One region of the Rhizobium sp. P1_B8 genome, then DNA from elsewhere that is predicted to be linked to it. Evidence: riboswitches for the same ligand, from Rfam matches in the RefSeq annotation. Region 1 holds a riboswitch; the other holds the start of a gene.
What was found. Region 1 has a riboswitch for S-adenosylmethionine ahead of metA (homoserine O-acetyltransferase MetA). Riboswitches for the same ligand answer to the same signal wherever they lie in the genome.
Positions count from the first base shown of each region.

Region 2: it holds a riboswitch for S-adenosylmethionine, as region 1 does, so the genes downstream of both, AC1D2N_RS07335 (O-succinylhomoserine sulfhydrylase) here and metA (homoserine O-acetyltransferase MetA) in region 1, are expected to answer to the same signal.

Region 1 covers NZ_JBFTZZ010000023.1:57,326-72,284, reverse strand. Annotated here, with positions in the region: gene AC1D2N_RS24940 (amino acid ABC transporter permease) at 1-305, shown strand, start outside; gene AC1D2N_RS24935 (amino acid ABC transporter ATP-binding protein) at 302-1,102, shown strand; gene AC1D2N_RS24930 (NAD(P)/FAD-dependent oxidoreductase) at 1,313-2,509, shown strand; gene AC1D2N_RS24925 (SIS domain-containing protein) at 2,572-3,300, opposite strand; gene nagA (N-acetylglucosamine-6-phosphate deacetylase) at 3,422-4,573, opposite strand; gene AC1D2N_RS24915 (SIS domain-containing protein) at 4,573-5,604, opposite strand; gene AC1D2N_RS24910 (GntR family transcriptional regulator) at 5,601-6,374, opposite strand; gene AC1D2N_RS24905 (aldose epimerase family protein) at 6,537-7,559, opposite strand; gene metA (homoserine O-acetyltransferase MetA) at 7,786-8,709, opposite strand; SAM riboswitch at 8,757-8,834, opposite strand; gene AC1D2N_RS24895 (ABC transporter ATP-binding protein/permease) at 8,947-10,836, shown strand; gene AC1D2N_RS24890 (hypothetical protein) at 10,908-11,537, opposite strand; gene AC1D2N_RS24885 (ABC-F family ATP-binding cassette domain-containing protein) at 11,658-13,475, opposite strand; gene AC1D2N_RS24880 (thiamine diphosphokinase) at 13,479-14,135, opposite strand; gene AC1D2N_RS24875 (MarR family winged helix-turn-helix transcriptional regulator) at 14,238-14,765, opposite strand; gene AC1D2N_RS24870 (MDR family MFS transporter) at 14,882-14,959, shown strand, end outside.
Region 2 covers NZ_JBFTZZ010000004.1:87,527-102,485, reverse strand. Annotated here, with positions in the region: gene AC1D2N_RS07365 (methyl-accepting chemotaxis protein) at 1-272, shown strand, start outside; gene AC1D2N_RS07360 (VOC family protein) at 330-710, opposite strand; gene AC1D2N_RS07355 (hypothetical protein) at 981-1,133, opposite strand; gene AC1D2N_RS07350 (hypothetical protein) at 1,132-1,410, shown strand; tRNA gene AC1D2N_RS07345 (tRNA-Gly) at 1,437-1,510, opposite strand; gene AC1D2N_RS07340 (2'-deoxycytidine 5'-triphosphate deaminase) at 1,570-2,664, opposite strand; SAM riboswitch at 2,738-2,816, shown strand; gene AC1D2N_RS07335 (O-succinylhomoserine sulfhydrylase) at 2,859-4,043, shown strand; gene apaG (Co2+/Mg2+ efflux protein ApaG) at 4,287-4,679, shown strand; partial or broken gene AC1D2N_RS07325 (Hsp33 family molecular chaperone) at 4,889-5,836, opposite strand; gene argF (ornithine carbamoyltransferase) at 5,865-6,779, opposite strand; gene AC1D2N_RS07315 (aspartate aminotransferase family protein) at 6,820-8,019, opposite strand; gene AC1D2N_RS07310 (GcrA family cell cycle regulator) at 8,439-8,972, shown strand; gene phoB (phosphate regulon transcriptional regulator PhoB) at 9,229-9,912, opposite strand; gene phoU (phosphate signaling complex protein PhoU) at 10,047-10,760, opposite strand; gene pstB (phosphate ABC transporter ATP-binding protein PstB) at 10,805-11,620, opposite strand; gene pstA (phosphate ABC transporter permease PstA) at 11,636-12,958, opposite strand; gene pstC (phosphate ABC transporter permease subunit PstC) at 12,955-14,436, opposite strand; gene AC1D2N_RS07280 (substrate-binding domain-containing protein) at 14,608-14,959, opposite strand, start outside.

The sequences.
Region 1 (14,959 bases):
TGCGGCTCGCGCTTCCCGGTACGAACACAATGTTCGTCGACCTGATCAAGTCGACCTCGCTGCTTGTCACGATCTCCGCCGCCGAACTGATGACACAGGCACAGTTGATAGCCTCGGAAACATTCCGAGGGCTTGAAGTGTATCTCGTGATCTCTACGGCCTATTTCGCTATCTGCTACCCGGTGTCACAATGTCTGCTTCTGCTGGAGCGCAAGATCCATGCGGGCGTGCCATTGTCCTTGGCCAGAAGGCGCCGGCTGAAATTAGCGAGGACCTACCTCGCCGAGGGGAGGATCTGCCCATGACGACCATCCCTGCCAAAACTCCTTTCGTGTCACGGCAGCCGGTCGGACGCCCGGCCGTCAAAATCAGCGGATTGCGCAAGTCTTTCGAAGGGCGCCTGGTGCTTGACCGCGTCGATCTCGAGGTTCCCGCTGGCAAGATCGTGAGCATCATTGGCCAGAGCGGCGGAGGAAAGACCACCCTCATGCGCTGCGTCAATTTGCTTGAACGTCCCGATCAGGGAACGATCACCGTCGGCGATGAGACGATCTTCGCCAATGGCGAGGTGACCTGCCGCAACCTTGCAAAGCTTCGGCAACGTGTCGGCATGGTGTTTCAGCGCTTCAATCTGTTCCCGCATCTGACGGCCGTGGAGAACGTCGTTCTCGCTCAGATGCATGCAGCCGGGATCGGCGAGAGAGAGGCTGTGGAACGGGCCGTGGAACTTCTGACGAGAGTAGGCCTCGCCAAACGGGCGATGGCTTATCCGGAACAGATGTCGGGCGGCGAGCAGCAGCGTGTGGCGATCGCACGCGCCCTGGCGCTAGAACCAACGGTGTTGCTGTTCGACGAGCCGACATCGGCGCTTGATCCTGAATCGACCGGGGAAGTTCTACGCGTCATGCGGGAACTTGCGGCCGACGGCATGACGATGATCCTGGTCACGCATGAGCTGCCCTTCGCGAAGGAAGTGTCCGACTGGGTCGTGTTCATCGACGGTGGTCTTATCATCGAGCAGGGAACCGCCGGAGATGTCCTTGACCGTCCAACGGAAGCACGCACGGCGGCTTATGTCGCGCGCTACGCTTCGCCAGGCTAAAGCATGTCGCGCAAAAGTGTGCAGCGGTTTTGCGGCAACGACATGCGTAGAAATAAAGAGCTAAAGCGCAAGGAGCGAATCTGAAAGATCGCGACGCGCCTTAGTCCTCGATTGAACCGAACCGGCCCGGCGGCGCATGGCGCCGCCGGGTTGGCGAATTCACATAACGGATCGCGGCATCACAAGGCGCCGAGGTAGATACATAATTACATGGACAAACTAACGACAGATATCGCCGTCATCGGCGGCGGTGTGATCGGCGTGGCAACCGCGCTGCGGCTACGTGCAGACGGTCGCGATGTCGTAGTGATCGAACCTAACAAACCCGGTTCGGGAGCATCTTACGGCAATGCTGGAACGATCGCCGACTATGCAATCATTCCCGTCGGTACGCCCGCCATCCTCAAAAACCTGGCCTCGCTGCTTCTCAATTCCGACAGCCCGCTGTCCATCCGCAAAACGGCATTGCCCACGCTGTTTCCTTGGCTGATGCGTTTTGCCTACGAATCTCTCCCGCACAGATACAGAGACAATACGAGCCGCATCGCCGACCTTCTGTCCGACGCTTCATCGGAATGGCTCGAACTCGCGGCAGAGATCGGCGCATCCGATCTTTTGAGCGCGAAGGGATGCCTCTATCTCTACCAGACGCCCGAGGCCTTCAAGGCAGCCGCTTCGGATGTCGAGCTTCGCCGAACCTATGGGATAGCGCAGCAGCTTCTCACACCCGACCAGGTGCAAAGCCTGGAGCCTCGGCTGCCGCAGGTCCATGGCGGAGGGCTTTTCTTTCCGAAAGCGATAAACTTCACCGATCCCGGCCAGGTCATGAGCGTGATGGAAGCCGCCGCCAAACGAGCGGGCGTCGAGTTCGTTCGAGACTCGGTGACGACTATTTCGCGTGAGCGGAGCGGAGTGAGGATGATGGCTTCGGCCCACAGCATCCATGCCCGAGCGGCGGTGATCGCTGCCGGCGCCCATTCCCGCGGTCTGGCTCTGCAGCTCGGAGAGCGGGTCCCCCTGGATACCGAGCGGGGTTATCATCTCGAATTCGATATGGAAACATTGCCGGTGGAACGACCGGTATGCCCGACGCATCACGGATTTTATTTTTCCCCGATGCGCGGCCGCCTGCGGGTGGCCGGCACTGTGGAACTCGGAGGCATCACCGCGCCTTCGAACCCAAGGCGCCTCGAAGTGTTGTTGGCAAACGCTCGCAGGATTTTCCCGACGCTTGGCGAACCAAGCCGCAGTTGGATGGGCTTCCGCCCTTCCATGCCCGATTCCGTTCCGGTCATCCGGCCTTCAAGAGGAGGAAGGGACGTGGTGTTTGCTTTTGGACACGGGCATATCGGTTTGACGCTGGCACCGCGGACGGCTCGGATGGTCAGCTCCATTCTTGCCGCTTGATCGCGTCAGGAGCATGTCTCGACATACGGAACTGTGATTGCGACACCGCTTCGCTCCCATCATCAGAGATGCGGGTTGCGCGGCCGGTATTTCCGCACGAGCTTCTGGTTGATCTCGGCAGCACCCGGCATGTTGGCGCTGAGATAAATTGGCGCATCGCCGGATTTCGAAAGCTCCGAGGCGACTTCGGCGAAGATCGCGTTGATGACCGTCACCCCGACCGCCGTCGAGACCGGCCCGACCCGAAGCCCCGTGCCTTCGAGATTGACAACGGCATCACCCGGCGGCAGCCCGTTATCGAGCACCACATCGGCCACGTCGGCGAGCCGCCGGCGGCCATTGGCGATCGCTGAGGAATAGGCGATCGAGGTGATGGCGATCACCTTTGCGCCGATTTCGCGCGCATAGTCGGCGGCCTCGATGGGCGCGGCGTTGACGCCGGAATTGGAGGCAATGATGATGACATCGCCCGGCTGCATGCCGTAACGCTCCAGCATCGGCCGCACCAGGCCCTGTGTGCGCTCATAGACCGAGCTGATGACCGCACCCTCATGCAGCATGGCCGAGCCGACGAGCACCGGCACGGTGAAAGCGAGCCCGCCGGCACGATAGTGCACCTCTTCCGCCAGCATGTGCGAATGGCCGGTGCCAAAGACATAGACGCGCTTGTCGCCGTGGGCAGCATCGAGGATGACGGCTGCTGCCTGCGCCATCGGCTCGGCAAGCACCTGCTTCAGCTCTTCCAGCCGGCCGATCAGGTTGGAGAAATAGGCATCGGTAATGTCGGTCATCCCACTTCTCCTAGAGCATGTCGCGCAAAAGTGTGCCGCGGTTTTGCGATAACGACATGCGTAAAAACAAAGATCTAAAGCGCGAAGAGCGAATCTGAAAGATCGCGACGCGCCTTAGCGTTCAGGCCGCTTCGCCGCCGAGCCAGGTGGCGGTGACGGCAAGCGCATCGGTCAGATGCACGAGATCGGCGCGTGTCCCCGGCGAGAGATGGCCTCGATCAGCAAGCCGGAGGAACCGGGCGGGATAAAGGGTCGCCATGCGCAACGCCTCGGCGAGCGTCAGATCGAGATAGGTGACGCCGTAACGGATCGTCGAGATCATGTCGACATCGGAACCGGCCAGCGTGCCGTCGGAAAGCACCAGCTTCGAGCAGAAGCCGCCTCTTTCGCGCCGGACGGTGCGCCCGTTCAGCGTGAACGAATCCTTCTCCGAGCCGACAAGCGACATCGCGTCGGTGACGAAGAACAGCTTGCCTTCGCCGCGCTTGGCGCGCAGTGCCGTGCGCAAGGCCTTCGGATCGACGTGATGGCCATCGGCGATGATGCCGCACCAGGTCGAGGGATGATCGATCGCCGCGCCGACGAGACCAGGCGCACGGTGTCCCAGCTGGCTCATGGCGTTGAAGAGATGCGTGACGCCCCGCGCGCCGGCATCGAAACGCTCTTCCGCCGCCTCGCTCGAACAATCGGAATGGCCGATGCTGATGGTGACACCGGCTTCCGCAAGCTCGCGCACCTGGGCAACCGTCACCTGCTCGGCCGCCATTGTGACGAGCAGAGTGCCGATCGCCTCGCGTGCCTGGATGAAGGCCTTGACGTCGCGGTCCTCCACCGGTCGCATCAGTTCGGCCAGATGCGCACCCTTCCTCGCAGGCGCCAGATGCGGACCTTCGAGATGCAGACCGGCAACGCCGCGGTTCGCCTTGACAGCCTCCTTGGCCGCCTCGATGGCGGCAATGGACGCTTCTGATGTATCGGTAATCAGTGTCGGCAGCAGCGACGTCGTGCCATAGGGCCGGTGCCCGCCGGCGATAATGTCCATCGAGGCGGCGGAAGGCTCGTCGTTCAGCATCCGCCCGGCGCCGCCATTGACCTGCGCATCGATGAAGCCGGCCGACAGAATACCGCCCGCAAGCGTCACCACCTCGCCGTCCAGCAGATCATCTCTGGCGACGATCGCTTCGACGCGGCCATCGGCAACGATGAGCGCCTTGTCGTCATGGAAGCGCTCGCCGTCGAAGATGCGGGCGCCGAGGAAGATCTTGCGGACCATCAGACCGTCTCCGTCACCTTGAGCAGGTTCGCCGGCTTGTCGGGATCAAAGCCCTTGCGGCGCGTCACCGACTCGATCAGCCGGTAATAGACGAGCAGCGACACCAGCGGATCGACGAGGCCGTTGCCCGTCGTCGGCACGCGCAGATGGACACCGGAAAGCGGCTGCGCCGAGAAGCCTACAGTGGTGGCGCCGAGCTTCTGCAGGCGCTCCAGCGCCTGGACATTGTTGGCGAAGGCCGCATCGTCGGGTGCGAAGGCGACGATCGGGAAGCCCGGCTGCACCAGGCGCATGGGGCCGTGCATCAGTTCCGCCAGCGAGAAGGCCTCGGCATGCAGGCCGGAGGTTTCCTTGGCCTTCAGCGCCGCTTCGAGTGCGATCGCAAAGGCCGGGCCGCGGCCGGCGGTATAGAGCGAGGTCGCGTTGAAGAGCACCTCCTCGGCTGCCGCCGTGTCGATCCCGGCGGTCGCCGACAGCGCCTGCGGCAGCTTGTCGAGCGCGGCCTGCAGGTCGGACGCGCCGCCGATCGCAGCCGTCACACCGGCAAGGGCGGCGACCGAGGCTATGAAGGATTTCGTCGCCGCGACGCTCTTTTCCGCGCCGGCATTGAGGCCGAGAACGATATCGGCCTGTTTCGCAAGCGGGCTGTCGGTGACGTTGACGACGGCGATCGTCGTCGCTCCGCCCTTCTTCGCCGCATCCTGCAACGCGACGATATCGGGACTGGCACCCGACTGCGAGACGGTGAAATGGACGCCGCCCTTCAGATGCAGCGCCGCACCGTAGACGGAAGCGATCGACGGACCGACCGAGGCGACCGGAACGCCGCAGGTAATCTCGAAAAGATATTTGAAAAAGGTGGCGGCGTGGTCCGAGGAGCCGCGCGCCGCCGTCGTCACCACGCTCGGGCGGGCGGACGAAAACAGCCGGGCAATCTCGGCAAAGACCGGTTTTTCCTTTTCGAGAAGCGTAGCCACCACCTCTGGCGATTGGCCGGCTTCTTGCAGCATCAGTGACTGGTTGTCATTCATAGGTCATCTCCGATTCTCAATTCGGCTACGAAATCATAGGCATCGCCGCGATAATGCGAGCGGGTGTATTCGACGACGCGCTGGTCTTCCAGGCGCGAGACGCGTTCGATCAGGAGCGCCGGCGCGCCCGATTTGACGTTCAGGATTGCGGCGGAGGACGGGTCGAGCGTGACCGCCGTCAGCCGCTGCAGCGCGCGCACGGGCCTGTGGCCGCTGGCCGTCAGCGCATCGTAGAGCGATCCCTCGCCGCCGGCATCGTGCCCGAGGAACTTGATCGGCACCACGGCGCGTTCAATCGCCAGCGGCAGGCCGTCGGCAAGGCGCAAGCGGTCGAGTCTCAGCACCGGCTCGTCGCCGCCGAGGCCGAGCAGGAAGGATTCCTCCGGCGACGGCGTATTGACCGCCCGCGACAATATCCGTGCGGCCGGCAGACGCCCGCGTGAACGCATGTCGGCGGAGAAGGAGGACAGCCGCCAGAGCGACTGTTCCATGCGCTCCACTCTGCTCGACACGAAAGTACCGCTTCCGTGGCGCGATTCCAATGCGCCGGACGCCATCAGATCACGATAGGCGGTGCGCACGGTCACTCGGCCGAGCTTCAGAGCTTCGGCAAGGTCGCGCTCGCCCGGGAGTGCGGTGCCGGGCTTCAGCAGGCCTTCCTGAATGAGGCCGGTCAGCGTCTGCGCCAGCCGCTTGTAGAGCGGCCCGGTCAATGCCTCGTCACGCAGGCCGCGGCTATTCAATTCCGCTATCAGACTGGTTCTATCCATGGACGCACAATAGAACCTATATAGGACCAATCGGCAAGACAGAATCGAATGCCGAAAGAAAAAACCCTCGCCGGCGGGCCGGCGAGGGTTTCATAGCGACCAAATCTGACAACCGTGCGTCGACAGCGCCCCGCGTTAGAAACGCGCGGCGCTGGAGGACGCTCAGTTCTTGGTGAAGATATAATCCGTCTCCTGGCGCAGCACTTCGCCGGGGCGCAGAACCGCATTCGGAAAACCTTGGTGATTGATGGCATCCGGCCAGACCTGCGTCTCCAGGCAGAAGCCGGCGAATGGACCGTATTTGCGCCCGCCGATGCCGGGAGCCCCGGTATCGAGCTTGAAGCCGGCATAGAACTGTACGCCTGGCTCGGTGCTGCGCACTTCCAGCGACACACCGGAATAAAGGCTGCGGGCGAGCGCGACACTCCGCTTGGCGGTGCGCTCGGCGGACAGGCAGAAATTATGGTCGTAGAACACCTGTTCGCTGTCGACGAAACGCTTCATCGGCGCCATCTCGCGGAAATCGAATTCGGTGCCCTCGACGGAACGGATCTCGCCGGTTGGCACCTGCTTCTCATCGGTCGGCAGATAATGATCGGCGGCAATCATGATATCGTGGCCAAGCGCATCGTCGCGACCGTCGAGATTGAAATAGGCGTGCTGGCAGACATTGGCGAGCGTCGGCTGGTCGCTGGTCGATTCGTAGGTGATCGACAGTTCACCGTTGCCATGCACCCAGAAAGTCGCCTGGATGGTGCAATTGCCGGGATAGCCGGCGCGGCCATCGGGATCGACGATCTTCAGCACCACGCGGTCGACGTCATGCTCGACGATCGTCCAGTTGCGTTTGGCGATATTGTCGCTGCCGCCATGCAGATGCGTCACGCCGTTTTCATTCAGTTCGAGCTGATAGTCCTTGTCGTCAAGCGTAAACCTGCCGCCGCCGACGCGGTTGGCGCAGCGGCCGGGTGTCGCGCCGAAATAGGATGAATAGAGGGGGTAGCTGTCGAAATCGTCGAAGCCGAGCTGCAGCGGCGCGTCATGTCCCTCGAGGCGCAGATCCTGGATGACTGCGCCCCAGCTTATGATCTTGGCCGTCAGCCCACCGCCCTTGATCACGACGCGATAGACGGTCTCGCCCGCCTTCGTCTGCCCGAAAACGTCCCGCTCCAACTTATCCGACATGATCGACCGTCCATTCTATCTCTGCTGCAAATTCTCAATTCGGAATCGATTTGAGGAATTTGAAGCGATTCAAACTGTGCATTGCACGTCCGATGAAGACGCGCGGTGTGGTAGGTTTCGGGACAGGAACCTGCCCGCATTTGCTTCAATCCGCAACCGGCGGATCGGAAAGAAAATGCCGCAGCGATGAGGCGGCGGCACCGGCTCGAGGGGCGATCGGCAACGGTCAGAGGTCCGTGCCGATCTCTTCCACATCAAAAGGCGTCGTCTGGTAGATTTCGTTGATCCAGTTGCCGAACAGGAGATGCGCATGGCTGCGCCAGCGGTTCTGCGGCGCAAGCGCCGGATCATTATGCGGGAAGTAATTGTGCGGCATCTTGATCGGCACGCCGGCATCGACGTCGCGAAAATACTCGTCGGAAAGCGAAGTGGAATCATATTCGACATGGTTGAACATGTAGAGCCGCCGGCCCTTCTTCTCGTGCACGAGACACACGCCCATCTCGGCTGATTCCATCAGGATCTCCAGCCTTTCGGATTTCTCGATATCGGCGCGGCGCACTTCGGTCCAGCGCGACACCGGCACCTCGAAATTGTCGGAAAAGCCGTTGAGATAGATCGACGAAGGCTTCAGGTTGCGGTGGCGGTAAACCCCGAAGGCCTTCTCTTTGAGCTCGTATTTCGGAACGCCGTGGAAATGATAGATCGCCGCCATCGCGCCCCAGCAGACGTTCATCGTCGAATGGACATTCGTTTCCGTCCAGTCGAGAATCTGCTGCATCTCCGCCCAATAGGTGACGTCCTCATAGGGCAAAAGCTCGATCGGCGCCCCGGTGATGATGAAGCCGTCGAACTTGCGATGTTTTACCTCCTCCCAGGTCTGGTAGAAGGCAAGCAAATGATCTTCTGACGTATTCTTCGCCTTGTGGCCGCCGATACGGATGAGCGACAGTTCCACCTGCAGCGGCGAGGCGCCGACGAGACGCGCCATCTGCAATTCGGTCTTGATCTTGTTCGGCATGAGGTTGAGCAGCCCGATCTGCAACGGTCGGATATCCTGACGGATCGCCAACGTCTCGGTCATCACCCGCACACCTTCCTGAACCAGGGTTTCGAAGGCGGGCAGCGTATCGGGGATCTTGATGGGCATTGCGGTCACTCGATCAAAAACAAAAACCGGCGGCGAAAAAAATCGCTACCGGTCCGCACGCGGCCCTTTAGCGACTTTTTTAACGTGGCTGCAAGCCGGCCGGCCAAATCACCACGGAGCGCTTTAATTAGACCCAGTCGGGTCGCGAATCAACTGTCGACTGCAGTCAAGTGACCTCTGCCGCATCATCACAGTTTAATGAATGATAGAATCTGTTGATAGACCCGTAACGCCACCATGTTATTTATAGGGGCATGGGCGATTTGGAAAAGCGTAATGGCAGATAAGATCGAGGGGAGGCCGGGCATCCGAAGGCAGGATAGGGTAGGGTATGATTTCAGCCTGACATATCGCCTCGGCGTCATGTTCTCAGCATTCTGGAATTCGGAAGTGCGTGGCAGGGTGCTGTTTCTGGCGACCGTGCTGATCCTCGTTATCCTGGCGACGTCCTACGGCCAGGTCATATTGAACGAGTGGAATGCGCCCTTCTATGACTCGCTGGAGCGCCGCGACCTCGGCGAATTCTTCCACCAACTCGAAATCTTCGCGATGATCGCCGGCACGCTGCTGCTGCTCAACGTGCTGCAGGCCTGGCTGAACCAGATGACGGCGCTCTATATGCGTGAAGGCCTGTCACGCGATCTCGTCGACCAGTGGCTGAAGCGCAAGCGGGCACTGCGGCTTGCCTCCAGCGGCCTGATCGGCGTCAATCCGGACCAGCGCCTGCACGAGGATTCCCGCAACCTTGCCGAAAGCACGACAGGGCTCGTTCTCGGCCTGCTGCAGTCGACCATCCTCCTGGTGAGCTTCATCGGCGTGCTCTGGGAGCTTTCGAGCGGCTTCATCTTCCGCATCAGCGGCCACAGCTTCTCCATTCCGGGCTACATGGTCTGGGCGGCGATTTTCTATGCCGCTTCCGCCTCGGTGCTGAGCCAGGTCGTCGGCCGCAAGCTGGTCAAGCTCAATGCCGACCGTTTTTCGAAAGAAGCCGAGCTTCGCTTCACGCTGATGCATGCCAATGAGAACATGCCGGCGATCACCGTTGCCCGCGGCGAGGAGAACGAGCGCCGACGTATCAACACCGACATCAGCTCGGTACTGACAGTCGTCAAGCGGCTCGCCATGGCCAATACCAATCTCACCTGGGTTTCGGCCGGCTACGGCTGGCTGGTAATCGTCATCCCGATCATCGTTGCCGCCCCAGCTTATTTCTCCGGCGGCCTCACCCTCGGCCAGCTGATGATGTCGGTCGGCGCCTTCAACCAGGTCAACACGGCGCTGCGCTGGTATGTCTCCAATTTCGGCCCGATCGCCGAGTGGCGCGCCACGCTGATGCGCGTCACCGATTTCCGCCAGGCGCTGCTCGACATGGACGAGGACTTCGACCTGAAGGACAGTATCGCCTATGAAAACGCCGCGCCCGACACACTGACGCTGAAGGATGTGGTGATCGTCGCCAAAGTCGGCGAAGATATCGAGGAATGCGGCGGTTTCCGACTGCGTGAAACCAATGTCGTGATCAAGGCCGGCGAAAGGATCATGATCAACGGCGATCACAGCGTCAACCGCAAGCTGCTGTTCCAGGCGATGGCCGGCCTCTGGCCGTGCGGTAGTGGCACGATGGGCCTGCCGCCAATCGACGACATGCTCTTCGTTCCGCAGGTTGCCTATGTTCCCGGCGGCACGCTGCGCGAGGCGCTGGCCTTTCCCGAACGTCCCGAAGCCTACGAGAAAGCCGCCGTCGAGGCGGCCCTCGACAAGGTTGGCCTGCATTCGCTGATCGCAAGGCTCGATACCCGCGCCCGCTGGGACAAGCTGCTCGACGGCGACCAGCAGAAAGCGATCGGATTTGCCCGCCTCCTGCTCGTGCGCCCGCGCTGGATCATCTTCGACGAAGTGCTGGAAGGCATGGAGCCGGAACTGCAGGAAACAATGGCGAACCTGCTCGTCTCCATGCCCGAAAGCGGCATGATCTATATCGGCCGCTCCGAGGCCTATCTCGAGGCGCTGAAGCCGCGCGTGCTGCATCTGCAGGCGCTGCCGTCAATTTCCGAGGAGCCGCCTGTCGCCCAGACCGGCGCCAGCGCCAGTGCGGGCGCTGCCGCCGTGCCCGCGCCGGCGCTTTAATACATGCCGCCCAAAAGTGTGGAGCTGTTTTGGGATGACGGCCTGCATAAGGTAAGGATTTGAGCCGCTGGTCACATCGGCGGCGTGATGCCGTTGAGGCCGACGGCGATCTGGCTGGCCGAGATGCTGCCGTCCGCCGCCTTTTCGCCGGTGACGACGACGCCGGCGCCGGGCTTCAGATCATCCTTGGTCGCAGGCGCCAACGTCACGATCGGCGTGCCATCGGCAATCGCGATCGTCTTTTCCTTGCCCTGATAAGTCAGCGTGATCGTGTGGCCGTCCACGGATTTGACGGCGTTGCTGACGGTCGCATTGGTCATCTGGCTGTTCGGCTGCGCATCCCAGGGACGGTTGCCCTCGCCGGTTCCCTTCATCGACGCCGGAAAGATCAGCACCTCGATCGCCCCGTCCGGGCCCGTGCCCTTCGGAAGTGAAGCGACGCCGACGAAATCGCCGGGCTTGATATCCTCGACCGAGGCTTTCTTGATGCCGCCGACCTTCCAGCCGGATTTCAGCGCGATCGTCGCATCGCTGCCCTCGCGCGTCTTGACGACGAGCGTATCGCCGCTGAAGCTTTCGATGGCGCCGCGAACACGAATGCGCTGGGCATCCTGCGCCTGCGCGGCTTGCGACAGGGCAAGGGTCACGAGGCTACCGGCGACAAACGCCGTGAAAATTCCGGAATAGGGCTTGCGAGACATCTGACTTTTCCTTGTCGCCATTGCGATCGGCAATATCCCCGGCTGCCGGACGGCACCTTATGCCGCAGGACGACACACTGACGAATCAAGGAAAAGTGAGCCTTCAGCCTCGAGAAAATCTCAGCCTTCCAGCTCTTCCCGCAGCATTTCGAGCTCCAGCCACTCCTCTTCCATCTTTGTCAGGCCGGCGCGCAGTTTTTCCATCTCGCTGGCAAGTCGGTTGAAGGCGGCAGGATCGCGCGTGAAAAGATTGGGATCTGCCATCACCTGTTCGCGCTTGGCGATTTCGGCTTCGGCCTTCGCCATTTCCTTCGGCAGGTTTTCCAGTGCGAATTTCTGCTTGAAGGAGAGTTTGACCTTCGAGCTGCCTGGCGCTGGTGCCTCCTGCGTCTTCGGCTTCTCCGCCGCCTTCTCGGCTTTTCTGCGCTCCTCGAGCGCGCCCTTGCGTTGCACAAGCATGTCCGAGTAGCCGCCGGCATATTCGATCCAGCGGCCATCAGGCGCATCCGGCAGGGCGGGTGCGATCGTCGAGGTCACGGTGCGGTCGAGGAAATCGCGGTCGTGGCTGACGAGAATGACGGTGCCGGGAAAGCCTGCGACAATCTCCTGCAGGAGATCGAGTGTTTCGATATCGAGATCGTTGGTCGGCTCGTCGAGGATCAAGAGATTCGTCGGGCGCGAAAGGATGCGCGCCAGCATCAGCCGGGCGCGTTCGCCGCCGGAGAGGTTTCTGATCGGCGTACGCGCCTGTTCCGGCTGGAACAGAAATTCCTTCATATAGCCGGTGACATGGCGCTGCTCGCCGTTGACGAGCAGGTTTTCGCCGCGCCCGTCGGTCAGATAGTTGGCAAGCGTATCCTCGGGGTCGAGATCCTCGCGCTTCTGGTCGAGCGTCGCGATCTCCAGATTGGTGCCGAGCTTCACCGTGCCGCTATCAGGCGCAAGCTGCCCGGTCAGCATCTTCAGCAGCGTCGTCTTGCCGGCGCCGTTCGGTCCCACGAGACCAATGCAGTCGCCGCGATGCACGCGGATCGAAAACGGCGTGACGATTGCCCGCTCGCCGAAGCTCTTGGTGATCTTGTCGGCCTCGATGACCAGCTTGCCGGATTCCTGCGCGTCCGAAACCGTCGCCTGCACCGTGCCCTGCGGCCCCTTGTGGCCGCGATAGTTCGAGCGCATCGTCTGCAGCTCGCCGAGACGGCGCATATTGCGCTTGCGCCGCGCCGTGACGCCATAGCGCAGCCAGTGCTCCTCGCGCTCGATCGACTTGCCGAGCTTGTGCTGCTCCAGTTCCTCGGCCTCCAGCACCTGGTCGCGCCAGGCTTCGAAATGCGCAAAGCCGCGGTCGAGCCGGCGCGAGGTGCCGCGGTCGAGCCAAACGGTTGCCGTCGAGACCTTTTCGAGGAAACGCCGGTCGTGCGAGATCAGCACCAAAGCGCTGCGCGTCTTTTGCAGCTCGCCTTCCAGCCATTCGATCGTCGGCAGGTCGAGATGGTTGGTCGGTTCGTCGAGCAAAAGAATGTCCGGCTCCGGTGCCATAACCCGGGCAAGGGCAGCGCGCCGCGATTCGCCACCGGACAGCATTCTGGGGTCTTCTTCGCCGGTCAGCCCGAGATGCGACAGCAGATAGGTGACACGATAGGGGTCATCGCCCGGCCCGAGGCCGGCCTCGGCATAGGCCTGCACCGTGTTGAAGCCGGCAAAGTCCGGCGCCTGTTCGAGATAGCGCACCGTCGAGGACGGATGGCGGAAGACCTCGCCGGACTGTGCCTCGACCAGGCCGGCGGCAATCTTCAGCAGTGTCGATTTTCCCGAGCCGTTACGCCCGACGAGACAGATTTTGTCACCGGCCTCGATCTGCAGGCTAGCACCCGCTAGCAGCGGTGCGCCGCCGAAGCTCAGGAAGATATCGTCGAGTTTTAGAATGGGAGGGGCCAAAAATCAGACTCCGGAAAGATCATAGGGCCGGGCGAGCACGATTGCCCGGCCGCTGCGGAGCGAAAAGCGAACGGTGCCTTCCGCAACATTGGAAATGGTGCGCGACGAGCCGAAAGGCAGATGGAAATCCGCCAGCGGATAACGCGCATTCTCGATGGAAAGCCCTCTCAGCTCGCTGAATCCGGGCACGGAAAACAGGCTGCCCTTGGGAAGGTCCAGTTCGATCGTACCGGCAACCAGCGGCACTGCCTCCTCCTTGCCCGAGGTCAGCAGCAGGTCAAAACCCTCTTCTGCCAGGCTGACGGCCGACAGCAGATGCTGAAGCGCATGATCGGAGCGTTCGCCGCCGAGCGCGCCGGCGAGGATGAGCCGCCGCGCGCCCCGCGCGATTGCTTCCGCCACGGCGATTTCGCCGTCCGTCGCCGCCTTCGCTGCCGGATAAGGCTGTTTCGGCACATTCGGAAATGCATCCGCGAGATCGGCCGGTGTCGAATCGAAATCACCGACCCAGAGCTCCGGCTCGATGCCGAGTGCTGCCGCATGCCGCATGCCGCCATCGGCCGCAATGAAGCGGCTGTCGGCGATGGCATGGCGCAGGCGCTCCGTCAGGCTGAGTTCGCCGCCAAGGAGAATGGTGAAGGTGGATTGGCTCATGGGCATTGCCCTTAGCGCAAACGGGGGGTCGAGGGGAAGGGGCGCCGCTTGCCTGAAAGCGCCGTGCGTCCAACACCAACGGGACGCTCGATCACTTTAAACTGCCGCCTAGCCCGGCGTATCCTTGTCGCGCGACAGGAAGACCGCCTCGTAGCCGCCGATGAAGCGCTCGAAAAGCGCTGCGAAGCGCTCGACATCTTCCTGCGGCCAGTCGGAAACGATCTCGGAAATGATTGCAAGCTTCTGCGCGACGATCTCGGCAAGCAGGTCCTGGCCGACCTCGGTCATGACGACGACGATCCGCCGCGCATCGGCCTGCGAGGCCTCGCGGCGCAACACGTTGCGCCCGACCATGTCGGCGACCACCCGGCTTGCCCGTGACGGATCGATGCGCAGCATCTCCGCGATCATGCCGACCGTGACCTCGCCGGCAGGCTGCGCCCTCCGTACGGCATCGAGCACGTCGAGATGCGAAAGCTCAAGGCCTGGTGCAGCACTCTGGATCGCCAGCCGGCCGATCAGCCGACGCCCGGTCATCAGCCGCATGCGTGCCATGCTCCGGCCGATACGCGGCACGTTTTCACGATCCGGCTCGGCCGGCTCCGCAGAAAGGGTCTTGGTCAGGACGTCGCTCATCACAGGACCATAACAGAGCCGATTCGAAAATTGAATATGCCGATGTCATTAATGTGCCATTGACAACTATATGCCGTTAGCACATAAAAGCATATCAACCCGGAACGATGCCTCCCATGGACATGCAACTCGCGCCTGCGCCGCTCGTGACGGATCCTCGTCGCCGGCTTATCCTCTTCCTTTTCCTGATGACC
Region 2 (14,959 bases), on a different contig from region 1:
AAGCGGCAGCGCTCAACAATCTGCTCGGCCAATTCAGGCTGACCGGCACCGGCGGCTTCACCACTAGTGCGCCGATCGCGCCGGCCCACACCGCCGCACCGCGCGCTGCCGCCCGCCCGGCAGCCAGGGCAGCCCCGATCCGCGTCGCTAGGGAAGGCACCGCCCGCCCTGCCGCCTCGCCGGCCCGCGCGCTCGGCCAGAAAATCGCCAACGCCTTCGGCGCCGGCGGCAGCACGTCGCCGAGCCAGGATCCCGACTGGACGGAATTCTGAGCCGGTCAAAACAGGCATTGGCAAGGGCGGCTGCGGCCGCCCTTGCTATTTGGGGACCTAACCCTGTCGCCAGCCGATCTCGACCAGGATGTTTCCGGGCGCCGTGCAATAAAATAGCCAGCCGCCGCGCATGGCGACCGGCGGGCCGGACAGATCAGCACCGGCAGCCGCAAGCCCGGCATGGACCGCATCGACATCCGCCCTTTCGGGCAGGATGAAGCCGATGTGATAGGTCTGGCGCCCGATCTCCACCTGATCGGCGGTGCCGAACTTGGCGATGGCGTGGCTGAGGACAATTTCGAGGCCGGCATCGTCTTCCAGGATCGCGAGGCCGTTCTGACCGCGCATATCCTTAAGTCTCAGGCCGAAATGACGGATCAAGAAATCCGCCGTGGCAGCAATATCGGGAACGTGGAAATCGAGATGGTTCAGGCGCATGACAGTCTCCGTTCGAAAAAAATCCCAGGACTGCCTTTTTGCCGTCTCCGCACGCCGCCGGGATCCCGCATCTTCATGCGGATCACGTCGCGGGTTCTCGTGCCATGGCACGGAGCAGAGCTTCGCCGGAGCGCTTAACGCTCCAGCGGAAGGGACCGGGCTTACCTCAACCGATCCTGCCTTTTTCGACGATGCCGATCTAGCAGACGGCACCGGTTTCGGCAATGGATGCGTCGGCGCATCTGGAGGAACGGGATTATCACCCTAATATCAAGAGGTGGAGGTGGAGTCCGGCCGCTCGATCACGACGTCCCCGGCGATGCTTCCCAAAGGATTGAAGAGCGGCATGGGCTTTCGTGTCGTCAGCTCCTCTCCGGCAAGGCGTAGAGTGATGCCATTCACGGCATTGGGAGGGATGGACATGAAACCTGCAATCATCGGCCTCATCGGCACGCTCGTTCTCGCCGGATGCAGCACCGTCACCTATGGCGGCCCCGGCCTCGAACCCATACCGGGAAGCATCACCTATAGTGGCCAGCCCCGTACCAAGCTCACCAAATCACCGGTTGGTTCCGCCTTTCCGCATGATTTCATCGACCAGTACGGCCAGCAGGTGGAGGAAACCTACATCATCCAGCCCGACAGAAGCCTGATCATCGCGCATCGTCGGTACAAGCCGATCCGGTTTTTCGGGGATTAGGCGCATCAGGTATAGTTTGCGGGAGCTGGAGCGGGTGAAGGGAATCGAACCCTCGTATTCAGCTTGGGAAGCTGCTGCTCTACCATTGAGCTACACCCGCGTTGATGCGAGATTTCCAACAGATGGGGGCCGCTGTCAAGTCGCGGCCGCCGGGAAGGCTCAGATGCGGAAGTGCTTCGAGAGCTTGAGGCCCTGGGCCTGATAGTTGGAGCCGAGGCCCGAGCCATAGAGGCTTGCGGGCTTTTCCTGCATGTGCTCGTAGACGAGGCGGCCGACGATCTGGCCGTCTTCGAGGATGAAGGGCACCTCGTGGCTGCGCACTTCGAGCACGGCGCGGCTGCCGCGGCCGCCGGCCGGAGCATGGCCGAAGCCAGGGTCGAAGAAGCCGGCATAATGCACGCGGAATTCGCCGACCAGCGGATCGAAGGGGGTCATCTCGGCTGCATAATCCGGCGGCACGTGCACGGCCTCGCGCGAGACGAGGATATAGAACTCGTCGGGATCGAGGATCAGCTCGTTGCGGCCGCGGCTATAGAGCGGTTCCCAGAAATCATAGATGTCGTGCTGGGCCTTCTTGTCGACATCGACGACAGCGGTGTGATGTTTGCCGCGATAGCCGATCAGGCCTTCCTTGTCTCCGGCGAGGTCGATCGACAGCGCGATGCCGCCGCCTGATACATTCGGCAGCTTGCTGGCGACCAGCGTCTCGCTTTCATGCAGCTTCAACAGTTCCGGCTCGCCGAGCAGAGCCTGGCCGACGCGAAAACGGATCTGCGACAGGCGCGAGCCGCGGCGCACGACGATCGGGAAGGTGCGTGGGCTGATTTCGAGATAGAGCGGGCCGGCATAGCCTGATGGAATCTTGTCGAACTCCTGGGCGTAATCGGTGATGACGCGGGTGAAGATATCGAGGCGCCCGGTCGAGCTCTTCGGATTGGCCGAGGCCGACATGTCGGCCGGCAGCGCCAGGCTCTCCATCAGCGGCACGATATAGACGCAGCCGGTTTCGAGCACCGCCCCCTCGGAGAGATCGATCACATGCAGGCTCAGCCGGTCGAGCTTGTCGGACACCAGATGCGAGGGGCCGGGCATGAAGCTGGCGCGCACGCGAAACGCCTTGGCGCCCAAGCGCAGGTCGAGACTTGCCGGCTGGATCTGGTCACGGTCCAGCTCCCGTTCGGAGATCAGACGCTCCGTTTCGAACAGCGCGGAGATCGCGCGATCCGCCAGAATTCCCGTTTCACGAGCCATCATGCCTCATCCATCATTTGCCGCCGACAAAACCAAACTCGGGGAATTGACGCAAGCAGCTAACAGCAGTATTGCAGAATTATCCCGTGGTGATTTGGCCGGTCGGCTTGCAGCCACGTTAAACAAGTGGCTAAAAAGACCGGGTTGAAACCGGTCTGCTTTTGCGACCGGTTTTTTTGTTATGTGAAGGTGATGGCATGAGCAAGACCTGGCGCCCGGCAACCCAACTCGTCCACGGCGGCACGCTGCGTTCGCAATATGGCGAGACGTCCGAGGCAATCTATCTCACGCAAGGGTTCGTCTACGAGACGTCGGAGGCAGCCGAAGCCCGCTTCAAGGGCGAGACGGAGGGCTTCATTTACGCCCGCTACGGCAGCCCGACCAATGACATGTTCGAAAAGCGCATGTGCATGCTCGAAGGCGCCGAAGACGCCCGCGCCACCGCTTCCGGCATGGCCGCCGTCACCGCGGCGATCCTTTGCCAGCTGAAGGCCGGCGATCATATCGTCGCTGCACGTGCCCTCTTCGGCTCCTGCCGCTGGGTCGTCGAGACGCTGGCGCCGAAATACGGCATCGATTGCACGCTGATCGACGGCCGGGATCTTGCGAACTGGGAAAAGGCGATCACGGCGAAGACCAAGGTGTTCTTCCTGGAAAGCCCGACCAACCCGACGCTCGAAGTGATCGATATCGCAGGCGTCGCCAAGCTCGCCAACCAGATCGGCGCCAAGGTCGTCGTCGACAACGTCTTTGCGACACCGCTCTTCCAGAAGCCCTTGGAGCTCGGCGCCCATATCGTCGCCTATTCCGCCACCAAGCATATTGACGGCCAGGGCCGCTGCCTCGGCGGCGTTGTCCTTTCCGACAAGGAATGGATCGACGAGAACCTGCACGACTATTTCCGCCATACCGGCCCGGCGATGTCGCCGTTCAACGCCTGGACTTTGCTGAAGGGCATCGAGACGCTGCCGCTGCGCGTGCGCCAGCAGACCGAGAATGCGGCGAAGATCGCCGATTTCCTGGCCGAGCAAGGCAAGATCGCCAAGGTGATCTATCCCGGCCGCAAGGACCATCCGCAGGCCGATATCATCGCCAAGCAGATGACCGGCGGCTCGACGCTGGTCGCCTTCGAGCTGAAGGGCGGCAAGGATGCGGCCTTCGCGCTGCAGAACGCGCTTGAGATCGTCAAAATCTCCAACAATCTCGGCGACAGCAAGAGCCTGATCACCCATCCGGCGACGACGACGCACAAGAACCTGACGGAAGAGGCGCGCGCCGAACTCGGCATCTCGCCTGGTACGGTCCGCCTTTCGGCCGGCATCGAGGATACCGACGACCTGATCGAGGATTTCGCACGGGCGCTTGCCAAGGTTTCGGCCTGACCTAGGGATAAAGGCGGCCGGACCTCATTTGGGGTTCGGCCGTGCCGGATCTCACCAAGGTGAGGCCGGGGGAACAAGTTTGCCCGCCGCGGCGTTCCGAACCGGAATTCACACTGACAATTAGGCTTAACGATCGAAAACCCTTCGGATCACAGCCGTTTCAGCGATGATAATTGTTCCGTTTCTTGACGGACAGGGCCTCTTATAAGATACGGGTAACATATCTTGACTAAGGTGCAAGGCATGTATCGCGCCCTCACAAGAGACATCGAAGTTGTAGTCGAACCGTTCTATCTGGAGGAGCAATCCGATCCGGACGACGATCGTTATGTCTGGGGTTACCGGATTGTCATCAGCAACAATTCCGGCATCGCCGTTCGGCTGGTCAACCGTTACTGGAACATCACCGACCAGAACGGACAGGTGGACGAGGTCACCGGTCCCGGCGTCGTCGGCGAGCAGCCGCGGCTCAGCCCCGGCGACACCTACGAATATTCCTCCGGCTGCCCGCTCGACACGCCCTCAGGGCTGATGTTCGGCCATTACCAGATGGAAACGGATGAAGGCGAGATGTTCGATGTCGACATCCCCGCCTTCTCGCTGGATTCCCCGGGGCTGCTGCGCGTGCTCAACTGACGTGTGACGCCATAGGCCGTACACCTCTGCCCAAGAGATCGCCGACACTGGCCCCTCATCCGGCTGCCGCCACCTTCTCCCCGTAAACGGGGCGAAGGGACCATGCCGCGACCTCTCCGTTCCTCACCCAGCTCTTGCGGGGCACGTCCCCTCGCCCCGTTTACGGGGAGAGGGTTAGGGTGAGGGGCAGCCATTAATGCGAACGGAGCCTATTCAGCCGGCTGAAGCTCGGCCGGCTCGAAGCGGTAGGTGGTCGAGCAGAATTCGCAGGTGACGGCGATTTCGCCGTTTTCCTGGCTGGCCTCGATCTCCTCGGCCGAAAAGCCTTTCAGCACACCCTTGATCTTGTCGCGCGAGCAGCTGCAGCGATCAAAGACGGCGCGCGGTTCATAGACGCGCACGCCGCGCTCGTGGAACAGGCGAAACAGCAGCCGTTCGGTGCCGACAAGCGGGTCGGTGAGTTCATCGGCGTCGATGGTCTCGACCAGCGAACGGGCTTCGACCCAGGCATCGTCCTCGCCATGCGGGCGGTTGCCAGTGTCGCCGTCGCCGCCGTGGAGATCCGGCTGGCGCATGCGCTCCGGCGCTTCCGGCAGGAACTGGGCGACGAGGCCGCCTGCCCGCCAGCGATGGCGCGGCTTGCCGGCATCGTCACGATCGAAGAGTTCAGCGGCGGCAAGGCGGACGCGCGTCGGGATCTGCTCCGACTGGCGGAAATAGACGCCGGCAATTTCTTCGAGCGTAGTGCCGTCGAGCGCGACGATGCCCTGGTAAGGCTGGCTGAACTTGCCCTGGTCGATGGTGAAGGCGAGCACGCCCTTGCCAAGCAGTTGCTCCGGCTCGGTTTCACCAGACTCGATCGCCTTGTTGAGCAGCGCCTGATCGAAACGGGCATAGGCGCGGACATTTTCCGGCGTCGAGAAATCGGCGACGAGGAGATCGACCGGGCCATCGCCCTTGGTCTGCACCGTGAACTTGCCGTCGAACTTCAGCGAGGTGCCGAGCAGCACCGTCAGCACGACGACTTCGGCAAGCAGCCGGGCAACAGGTGCGGGATAATGATGACGCTCGAGGATCGCATCGAGCATCGGGCCGAGCTGGACGGCGCGACCGCGCACATCCAGCCCCTCCACCTGGAAGGGGACGACATGGTCATGTCTGTGACTCGCGACGTCCGATTATGGTTCAGATCGCGCCCAGGCACCAAGCAAGAATCGACTTCTGCGCATGAAGACGGTTTTCCGCCTCATCGAAGACCACGGATTGCGGACCGTCGATCACTTCGTCCGTCACTTCCTCACCGCGATGGGCGGGCAGGCAATGCATGAACAATGCATCATTGCCGGCTTTGGCCATCAAGGCCGCATTGACCTGATAAGGCTGGAAGACATTGTGACCCCGGGCCCGATGTTCCTGATTCATGGAGACCCAGGTATCGGTCACCACGCAATCGACGCCGGCGACCGCACGGTCGGCATCATGGCAGAGCATGATTTCGGCGCCCTCATTGCGGGCCCAGTTCAGATAGTGATCCTTGGGCTCGGAGCCAAGGGGTACGGCCATGTTCATGCGGTAGCCGAAACGCGCGGCCCCCTCGACCAGCGAATGCAGCACATTGTTGCCGTCGCCGGTCCAGGCGATGGTCTTGCCCTTGATCGGGCCGCGGTGCTCTTCGAAGGTCATGATGTCGGCCATGATCTGGCAAGGATGGGTGTCATCCGTCAGCGCATTGATCACAGGCACGGTCGCATGCTCGGCAAGCTCGACCAGCCGCGAATGTTCGGTGGTGCGGATCATGATCGCATCGACATAGCGCGACAGCACCTTGGCGGTGTCGCCGATCGTCTCGGCGCGGCCGAGCTGCATCTCGGTGCCGGACAGGAACAGCGTTTCGCCGCCGAGCTGGCGCATGCCGACGTCGAAGGAGACGCGGGTGCGCGTCGACGGCTTCTCGAAGATCATCGCCAGCATCTTGCCGGCGAGCGGCTTGTCGCCCTTGCCGGCCTTGAAGGCCTGCTTGCGGGCGAGCGCATCGTTCATGATGGTTCTGAGATCGGCTGATGTGACCGCCGAAAGATCGAGGAAATGTTTAGGAGCCATAGTCTTCTTACCTGTGCTGCGCCCGAAGGCGGCAATCTCGTCAAGCCGTCTTCTTGACCTTGGAGGCGCGAATGCTCTCGGCGGCGCGCTCGATGCGGGCAAGGCCCTCGCGGGCTTCCTCGGCGGTGACCACGAGGGGCGGAAGAAGGCGGATGACATTGTCGCCGGCGGGCACGCCGAGCAGATGGGCGGCGCGGATCGCCTGCAGCAGTTCGGCTGAGGGAACGGCAGCCTTGACGCCGAGCAACAGCCCCTCGCCTCTGATATCTTCGATCACATCGGGATAACGATCCTTCAGTGAGGCGAGGCCCTGGCGGAAGACCAGTGCGACGTCGCGCACATGCTGGAGGAAGCCATCGGCAAGGATGATGTCGAGCACGGCGCTGCCGACGGCCATGGCGAGCGGATTGCCGCCATAGGTCGAGCCATGCGTGCCGGCCTTCATGCCGGAGGCGGCCTCTGATGTGGCAAGGCAGGCGCCGAGCGGGAAACCGCCGCCGATGCCCTTGGCGACAGCCATGATGTCGGGGGTCACGCCCGCCCATTCATGGGCGAAGAGCTTGCCGGTGCGGCCGACGCCGGTCTGGACCTCGTCGAGGATCAACAGCAGGCCGTTGTCGTCGCAGAGCTGGCGGAGCGCCTTCATGAACTCGGTGGTGGCAGGACGGACACCGCCCTCGCCCTGCACCGGCTCGATGAGAATTCCAGCCGTGGCATCGGTGATCGCGGCGCGGACCGCTTCGATGTCGCCGAAAGCCACCTGATCGAAACCCGGCGCCTTGGGGCCGAAGCCTTCGAGATATTTCTCTTGGCCGCCGGCAGCGATCGTCGCCAGCGTCCGTCCGTGGAAGGCGCCTTCGAAGGTGATGATATGGAAGCGCTCGGGATGGCCCTTGGAAAACTGATAGCGGCGCGCCGTCTTGATCGCGCATTCGAGCGCCTCGGCACCCGAATTGGTGAAGAACACCTTGTCGGCGAAGGTGGCGTCCGTCAGCCGTTTTGCCAGACGTTCCTGACCGGGGATCTCATAGATGTTCGACAGGTGCCAGACCTTGTCGGCCTGCTCCTTCAGTGCGCCCACGACATGCGGATTGCTGTGGCCGACTGACGTAACGGCAACGCCAGCGCCGAAATCGAGATATCGCTCGCCGCTTTCGGTGATCAGCCACACGCCCTCGCCTCGCTCGAACCGCAGCGGGGCACGAGAATAGGTGTCATAAAGCGGCGCGGCTTCAGCCATGGCGCGATCTCCATCAAGTTGCCGGGCAATGACTCCGGCTAAGGAAACCAGGCCCGAAAAATCAAAAATGCCGCCTTGCGGCGGCGAGGGGCACTATTTCCTTTTCGCGCTGCAATGTCAACAAAACTGCGCCCTTAGCGTATGCAGCAAGGGTGTACAGCGGCATTTTCAGTCTTCAACAGGCATTATTGCAGAAATGCCACGCAGAGGCAGCAAGTTGGGGAAAACTACGAATTCGATTCATCCGGATTCATGCGACTCTTGTCACGGAGTCAGCCTCACACTAGGTTAAAGATCAATTACTAGACTGCATGCGGCGGAACTAGTCACCAAAATTGATCAAGCGTTTCTTGTTTCGGAGCTCCCGGGACAACGGTGAGGGATTCTGCCATCACCAACGCAAAAGGTGGAGACAGGGCATGAACTGGACAGACGAGCGGGTCGAGAAACTCAAGAAACTTTGGGCCGAAGGACTGAGCGCCAGCCAGATCGCTGCGCAGCTTGGCGGAGTCAGCAGAAATGCGGTCATCGGCAAAGTGCACCGGCTGAGCCTTCCAGGCCGTGCCAAGGCCGGCGGCACCAACACCGCCGCACGAACGCCGAAGCGCAATACATCGGCGCCGCGCGCACCGAACTATGCCTCACGGGTCGCCACGCGCACCGTTACCCGCCAGCAGGGCGCGACCATGCTGAAGGAAGAGATCGAGATCGAAACGATCGAGGAAATGGAATACGTGCCGAGAGGCAACGTGGTCGTGCCGATTTCCCGACGCCTCGGCCTGACGGAACTGACCGAACGCACCTGCAAGTGGCCGGTCGGCGATCCGCTGAAGGATGACTTCCATTTCTGCGGCTGCGAATCCCCCGACAATTCGCCCTATTGCAGCTACCACCAGAAGCTTGCCTACCAGCCGGTCAACGAACGCCGCCGGGCGGCCGCGCGGGCCAGCTGAGCGGGCTATTATCGTCAGACATAAATAACGGGCCAAGTGGCCCGTTTTTTTATGCAATTTTGGTTCGTGCCAATGGCTGCCCCTCATCCGGCTGCCGCCACCTTCTCCCCGTGAACGGGGCGAAGGGGCATGCGGCGCCCTCTCCGTTCCCAGCGCGCGCTCGTGTGGCACGTCCCCTCTCCCCGTTTTTTACGGGGAGAGGGTTGGGGTGAGGGGCAGCCATCAGCGCAAACCGGACAGCAGCGGGACAAAGCCCTCAGGCTTCCATCGAATAGCCGGCGCCGCGGACGGTGCGGATGACGTCCTGCATGTTGGAAAAATTCAGCGCCTTGCGCAGGCGGCCGACATGGACGTCGACGGTGCGCTCGTCGACATAGATATCGTGGCCCCAGACGCCGTCCAGAAGCTGCGAGCGGGAGAAGACCCGGCCCGGCGACGACATCAGGAATTCCAGCAGGCGGAATTCGGTGGGGCCGAGGCGGACTTCGCGGGTCTTGCGATGGACGCGATGGGTCTCGCGGTCGAGCTCGATGTCACCGCATTTCAGCACCGTCGACAGCACCTCGGGGCGGGCGCGCCGCAGCATCGCCTTGACGCGGGCAACGAGCTCGGGGGTCGAGAAGGGCTTGACGACATAATCGTCGGCGCCCGTCGACAATCCGCGAACACGCTCGCTCTCTTCGCCGCGCGCCGTCAGCATAATGATCGGCAGGCGCTCGGTTTCCGGCCGCATGCGCAGGCGCCGGCAGAGCTCGATGCCGGAGACGCCAGGCAGCATCCAATCGAGGATGAGAAGATCGGGCGTGCGCTCCTGAAGCCGCATTTCGGCTTCGTCGCCACGAAGGATGGTATCGACCTCGAAGCCTTCCGCTTCGAGATTGTAGCGAAGAAGCACGCTGAGGGCTTCCTCGTCTTCAACAACTGCAACTCTCGGGATCATGCGTGTCGGTCTCCTCGCGCATGATCCTTAAACCGGGGGTGATTTAAGCAATGCATCCTGCGCAAATTCAGAAATTGGCTGCGACCTCTTGCGCGCCCGGACGGGCGCGCACGCAGGTGGCGGGGTGTGGGCGGTTATTCCGTGACCGCGCCGACGGTGTTGGCGCTGTCGTCCTTCGGACGGTCGCCTTCCGGCTGCGCGCCTGTCGTCATGTAATAGATCGTCTCGGCGATGTTGGTGGCGTGGTCGCCGATGCGCTCGATGTTCTTGGCGCAGAAGAGAAGATGTGTGCAGCTGGTGATGTTGCGCGGATCTTCCATCATGTAGGTCAGGAGCTCGCGGAACAGCGAGGTGTACATCGCGTCGATCTCATTGTCCCGTTCGCGGATCGCATTCGCCTTGTCGGCGGAACGATTGGTGTAGACGTCGAGCACTTCCTTGAGCTGAACGAGCGCCAGCTCGGACAGATGCTCGAGGCCGCGAGCGAGCTTGCGGGGAACGCCGGTGCTTTGGACGGCGATGACGCGCTTGGCGGTGTTCTTGCCGAGGTCGCCGACACGTTCGAGATCGGCGGCGATGCGGATCGAACCCATGATTTCGCGCAGGTCCGAAGCCATCGGCTGACGGCGGGCGATGGTGACGATCGCCTTGTCGCCGATTTCGCGTTCGGCGTGATCGAGGATCACGTCGTCGGAGATGACCTTCTGCGCCAGCGCGGTATCGCCGTTGACGAGAGCGCGCACGGCTTCGCTGACCATCTGCTCGGCCAGGCCGCCCATTTCGGAAATCCGCCTGGACAGGAACTTCAAATCATCATCATAGGCAGAAAAAATATGTGTCGATGCCATGGGGCTTTATCCTCGAATAACGGGAAGGCTTGGTGTCGCCAAGATCAGCCGAAGCGACCCATGATGTAGTCCTGGGTGCGCGGATCGTCGGGATTGGTGAACATCTTGTCGGTGTCGTTCTCCTCGACGAGATTGCCGAGGTGGAACATGGCGGTGCGCTGCGAGACGCGCGCGGCCTGCTGCATGGAGTGGGTGACGATGACGATCGTGTAGTTCTCGCGCAGCTCGTGGATCAGCTCCTCGACCTTGGCGGTGGCGATCGGGTCGAGCGCCGAGCAGGGCTCGTCCATCAGGATGACTTCAGGGCTGACGGCGACGGCACGGGCAATGCAGAGGCGCTGCTGCTGACCGCCCGACAGGCCGGTGCCGGATTCGTGCACGCGGTCCTTGACTTCGTTCCAGAGACCGGCGCGCTGCAGGCTGGTCTCGACGATCTGGTCGAGATCGGCCTTCGACATGGCAAGGCCATGGATGCGCGGGCCGTAGGAGACGTTTTCATAGATCGTCTTCGGGAACGGGTTCGGCTTCTGGAAGACCATGCCGACGCGGGCGCGAAGTTCGACGACGTCGATATCGGGATCATAGATATCGTCGGTATCAAGCGTGATCTTGCCGGTGACGCGGCAGCCGTCGATCGTGTCGTTCATGCGGTTGAGGCAGCGCAGGAAGGTCGACTTGCCGCAGCCAGACGGGCCGATCAGGGCGGTTACGGTGTTTTCGCGGATGTTCAGGTTCACATCGAAAAGCGCGCGCTTTTCGCCGTAGTAAACCGAGACATCCTTTCCGATCATCTTATACGGGCCGTTGCTCATCTTGTGATCCAGCGCCTTTTCAACTGCAGCTTCCGTCAACATGTTCATGATGTTTAACTCCGTTTACCAGCGGCGCTCGAAGCGACGACGCAAGAGGATGGCGCCCATGTTCATGACGATCAGGAACAGGAGCAGGACGATGATGGCACCCGAAGTACGCTCAACGAAGGCACGTTCGGCCTCGTTGGCCCACATATAGACCTGCACGGGCAGAGCCGTCGAGGGATCGAGCGGTGTCGTCGGCGCGTTGGCGACGAAGGCGACCATGCCGATCAAGAGCAGCGGCGCGGTTTCGCCGAGCGCATGCGCCAGGCCGATGATCGTGCCGGTGAGGATGCCGGGCATGGCGAGCGGCAGAACATGGTGAAACACCATCTGCATCTTCGACGCCCCGAGGCCGAGCGCTGCGGCACGGATCGACGGCGGCACGGCGCGCAGCGCCGCACGCGTCGCGATGATGATCGTCGGGAGGGTCATCAGCGTCAGCACCAGGCCACCGACCAGCGAAGCCGAGCGCGGCAGGCCGATGAAGTTGATGAAGACGGAAAGACCGAGCAGGCCGTAGACGATTGAAGGGACCGCGGCGAGGTTGTTGATGTTGACCTCGATCAGGTCCGTCAGCTTGTTCTTCGGCGCGAACTCCTCGAGATAGATCGAGGCGGCGACGCCGATCGGCAGAGCGAGCACGAGCACGATCAGCATCAGGTAGAGCGAGCCGATCAGGGCGACGCCAAGGCCTGCGGCCTCCGGACGGCTGGAATTGCCATTGACGAAGAGGCCGGTGTTGAACTGCTTGTGGAGAGCGCCGCTCGCCTTCAGCTCGTTCATCCAGGCAACCTGCTTGTCGTTGACCTTGCGGTTCTTCTCATCGACCGACAGATCGATCTGGCCCTTGTTGGCGCTGTCGACATTGGCGTCGGCGAGCACCGTGACATTGACCGTCTTGCCGATGATCGACGGATCGGCGACGACCATGTCGCGCAGCTGGACCGGCGCACCCTTGGAGAGCATCGCGGATGCATCGCGCACATCGGGACGGCTCGAGGCATTGACGTTCAGCTGCTTGACGATCGCGTCGCGCAGGAGAACCGGGTAGTTGGCGGCGATCAGCACCGAAGGGTCGGTCGCACGCTTATTGTTCGGGTCGATCGTCTTCTCGGAGAATTCGATCGGCAGGGTAATCGCCGTCTGCTGGAAGGCGGTGTAGCCTTTGCCGATCACCGTCCACAGCAGGATGAAGAGGAAGACGAGACCGAAGGTGATGGCGGCGATGCCATAGGCCTGGAACCGGCGCTCGGCGGCGTAGCGGCGCTTGATGCCGATATCGCGGCGCACTGGCGCCTTGGAAACGGTGACGCCTGATGTGGGAGAAACAATATCCGTCATTCGTACTGCTCCCGGTATTTGCGCACGATGTAGAGCGCATAGATATTGAGGCAAAGCGTGATGCAGAACAGCGTGATGCCAAGGGCAAAGGCAACCAGCGTCTGCGGCGAGGTGAACTCAAGGTCACCGGTCAGCTGGTTGACGATCTTGACGGTCACCGTCGTCATTGGCTCGAAGGGGTTGATCTGGATGCGGGCGGCGACACCGGCGGCCAGCACGACGATCATGGTTTCGCCGATGGCGCGCGAAGCCGTCATCAGCAATGCGCCGACGATGCCGGGAAGAGCGGCGGGGAGAACCACTTTCTTGATGGTTTCCGAGCGTGTGGCCCCAAGACCGAGCGAACCGTCACGCAGGGCACGCGGCACGGCGGTGATGATGTCGTCCGACAGCGAGGAGACGTAGGGGATCAGCATGATGCCCATGACGATGCCGGCGGTCAGAACGCTCTGCGCCTGGATGAAGTTGCTATAGTTGCCGCTGAGAAGACCGCTGATTTGGGCGGAGAAATCGCGCAGGAACGGGCCGACGGTGACGAGCGCGAAGAAGCCGTAGACGATCGTCGGAATCCCGGCGAGCACTTCGAGGAGCGGCTTGGCGACGCCGCGCACTTTCGGCGAAGCGTATTCGGCCATGTAGATGGCGGCGAAGAGGCCGACCGGCACGGCGACCAGCATCGCCACCAGGCCGATATAGATCGTGCCGAGCAGCAACGGGATGAGGCCGAACTGGCCGAAGGACGAGCTGCCGGCGCCGGCAAAGCGCGGATCCCAGACGGTGCCGAAGAAGAAGTCCATGGCGGGAACGGCCGCAAAGAAGCGCGCAGCTTCCGACAGCATGGAGAGCACGATGCCGATCGTCGTCAGAATGGCGATCGAGGAGGCGAGCAGCAGGCCCCAGAGCATGACGCGCTCGACCCGGTTGCGGGCGCGGAAGCGCGGAGCGATGGAGCGCAGCGCATAGAAGGCGCCGGCAATGGCGAGAGCGAAGACAACAGCCGTCATGGCGATGCGGCTCGTCATGCTCATGGTGTTGAGCTTTTTGGCGGCGTCGAGCATGTAAGGCAGCGGCTGGCCAGCAAGCGGCACGCCCTTTTCGAGGAGCTTGGCCTGCAGGGCTGCGGGATCGCTGGAGACCGCCGCAGCTTCATCCGCGGTCAGCATCGTCAGGCCGCGGGCGACCGTCGCCACCATCGAATAACCAAGATCCTGCTCGACCGAGGCTTGAGCCTTGATGTCGTCGGGGACAGCGCCGCGAACCGAGGACTGGATGATGCCGGGGCTGATGGAAAGCCAGAGGCAGAGGACGATGAGGGCAGGAAGAACCGCCCAGATCGCGGCATAGGCGCCATAATAGGCCGGCCGTGAATGCAATGCGGAGGATCGGCCTCCGGCAAGCGCCGTGGCCCGGCTGCGCGCGACCAGATAGGCGGCGGCTCCGATCACCACAAGGCACAAAAGTATGATGGATGTGCTCATTCGTTACGTCCCCAGGCCCATAGCCCCCAAAAAGCCCGGCGGCTTCATCAGCCTGCCTTCAGCTTCCAATCATGGAGAAGGAATTCCAACCCTGCAGCTCCAGAACCGCCGGCGCGCAGGGACATAAGGCAATGCCGGCGCGGGCTGAAAGGCGCCGCGCCGGCAAAGTCATTACATGGACTTGCCGGCTTCGACGTCCTTGCGGATCGCGTCGCGTTCGGCATCCGGAGCGGCAACGAGGCCGTATTCGACGAGCGGGCTGTCGGGGCCGATCATCTGGTCGGATACGAAGAAGTTGACGTATTCTTTCAGACCCGGAACGGCGCCGAGATGTGCCTTCTTGACGTAGAAGAACAGCGGGCGGGAAACCGGGTAGGTGCCGTTAGCGATCGTTTCCGTGGACGGAACGATACCGCTCATGCTCGCAACCTTGAGCTTGTCGGCGTTGTTTTCGTAGAAGGAAAGGCCGAATACGCCGACGCCGGTCTTGTTGGCGGCGATGCGTGCGAGGGTTTCCGGATAG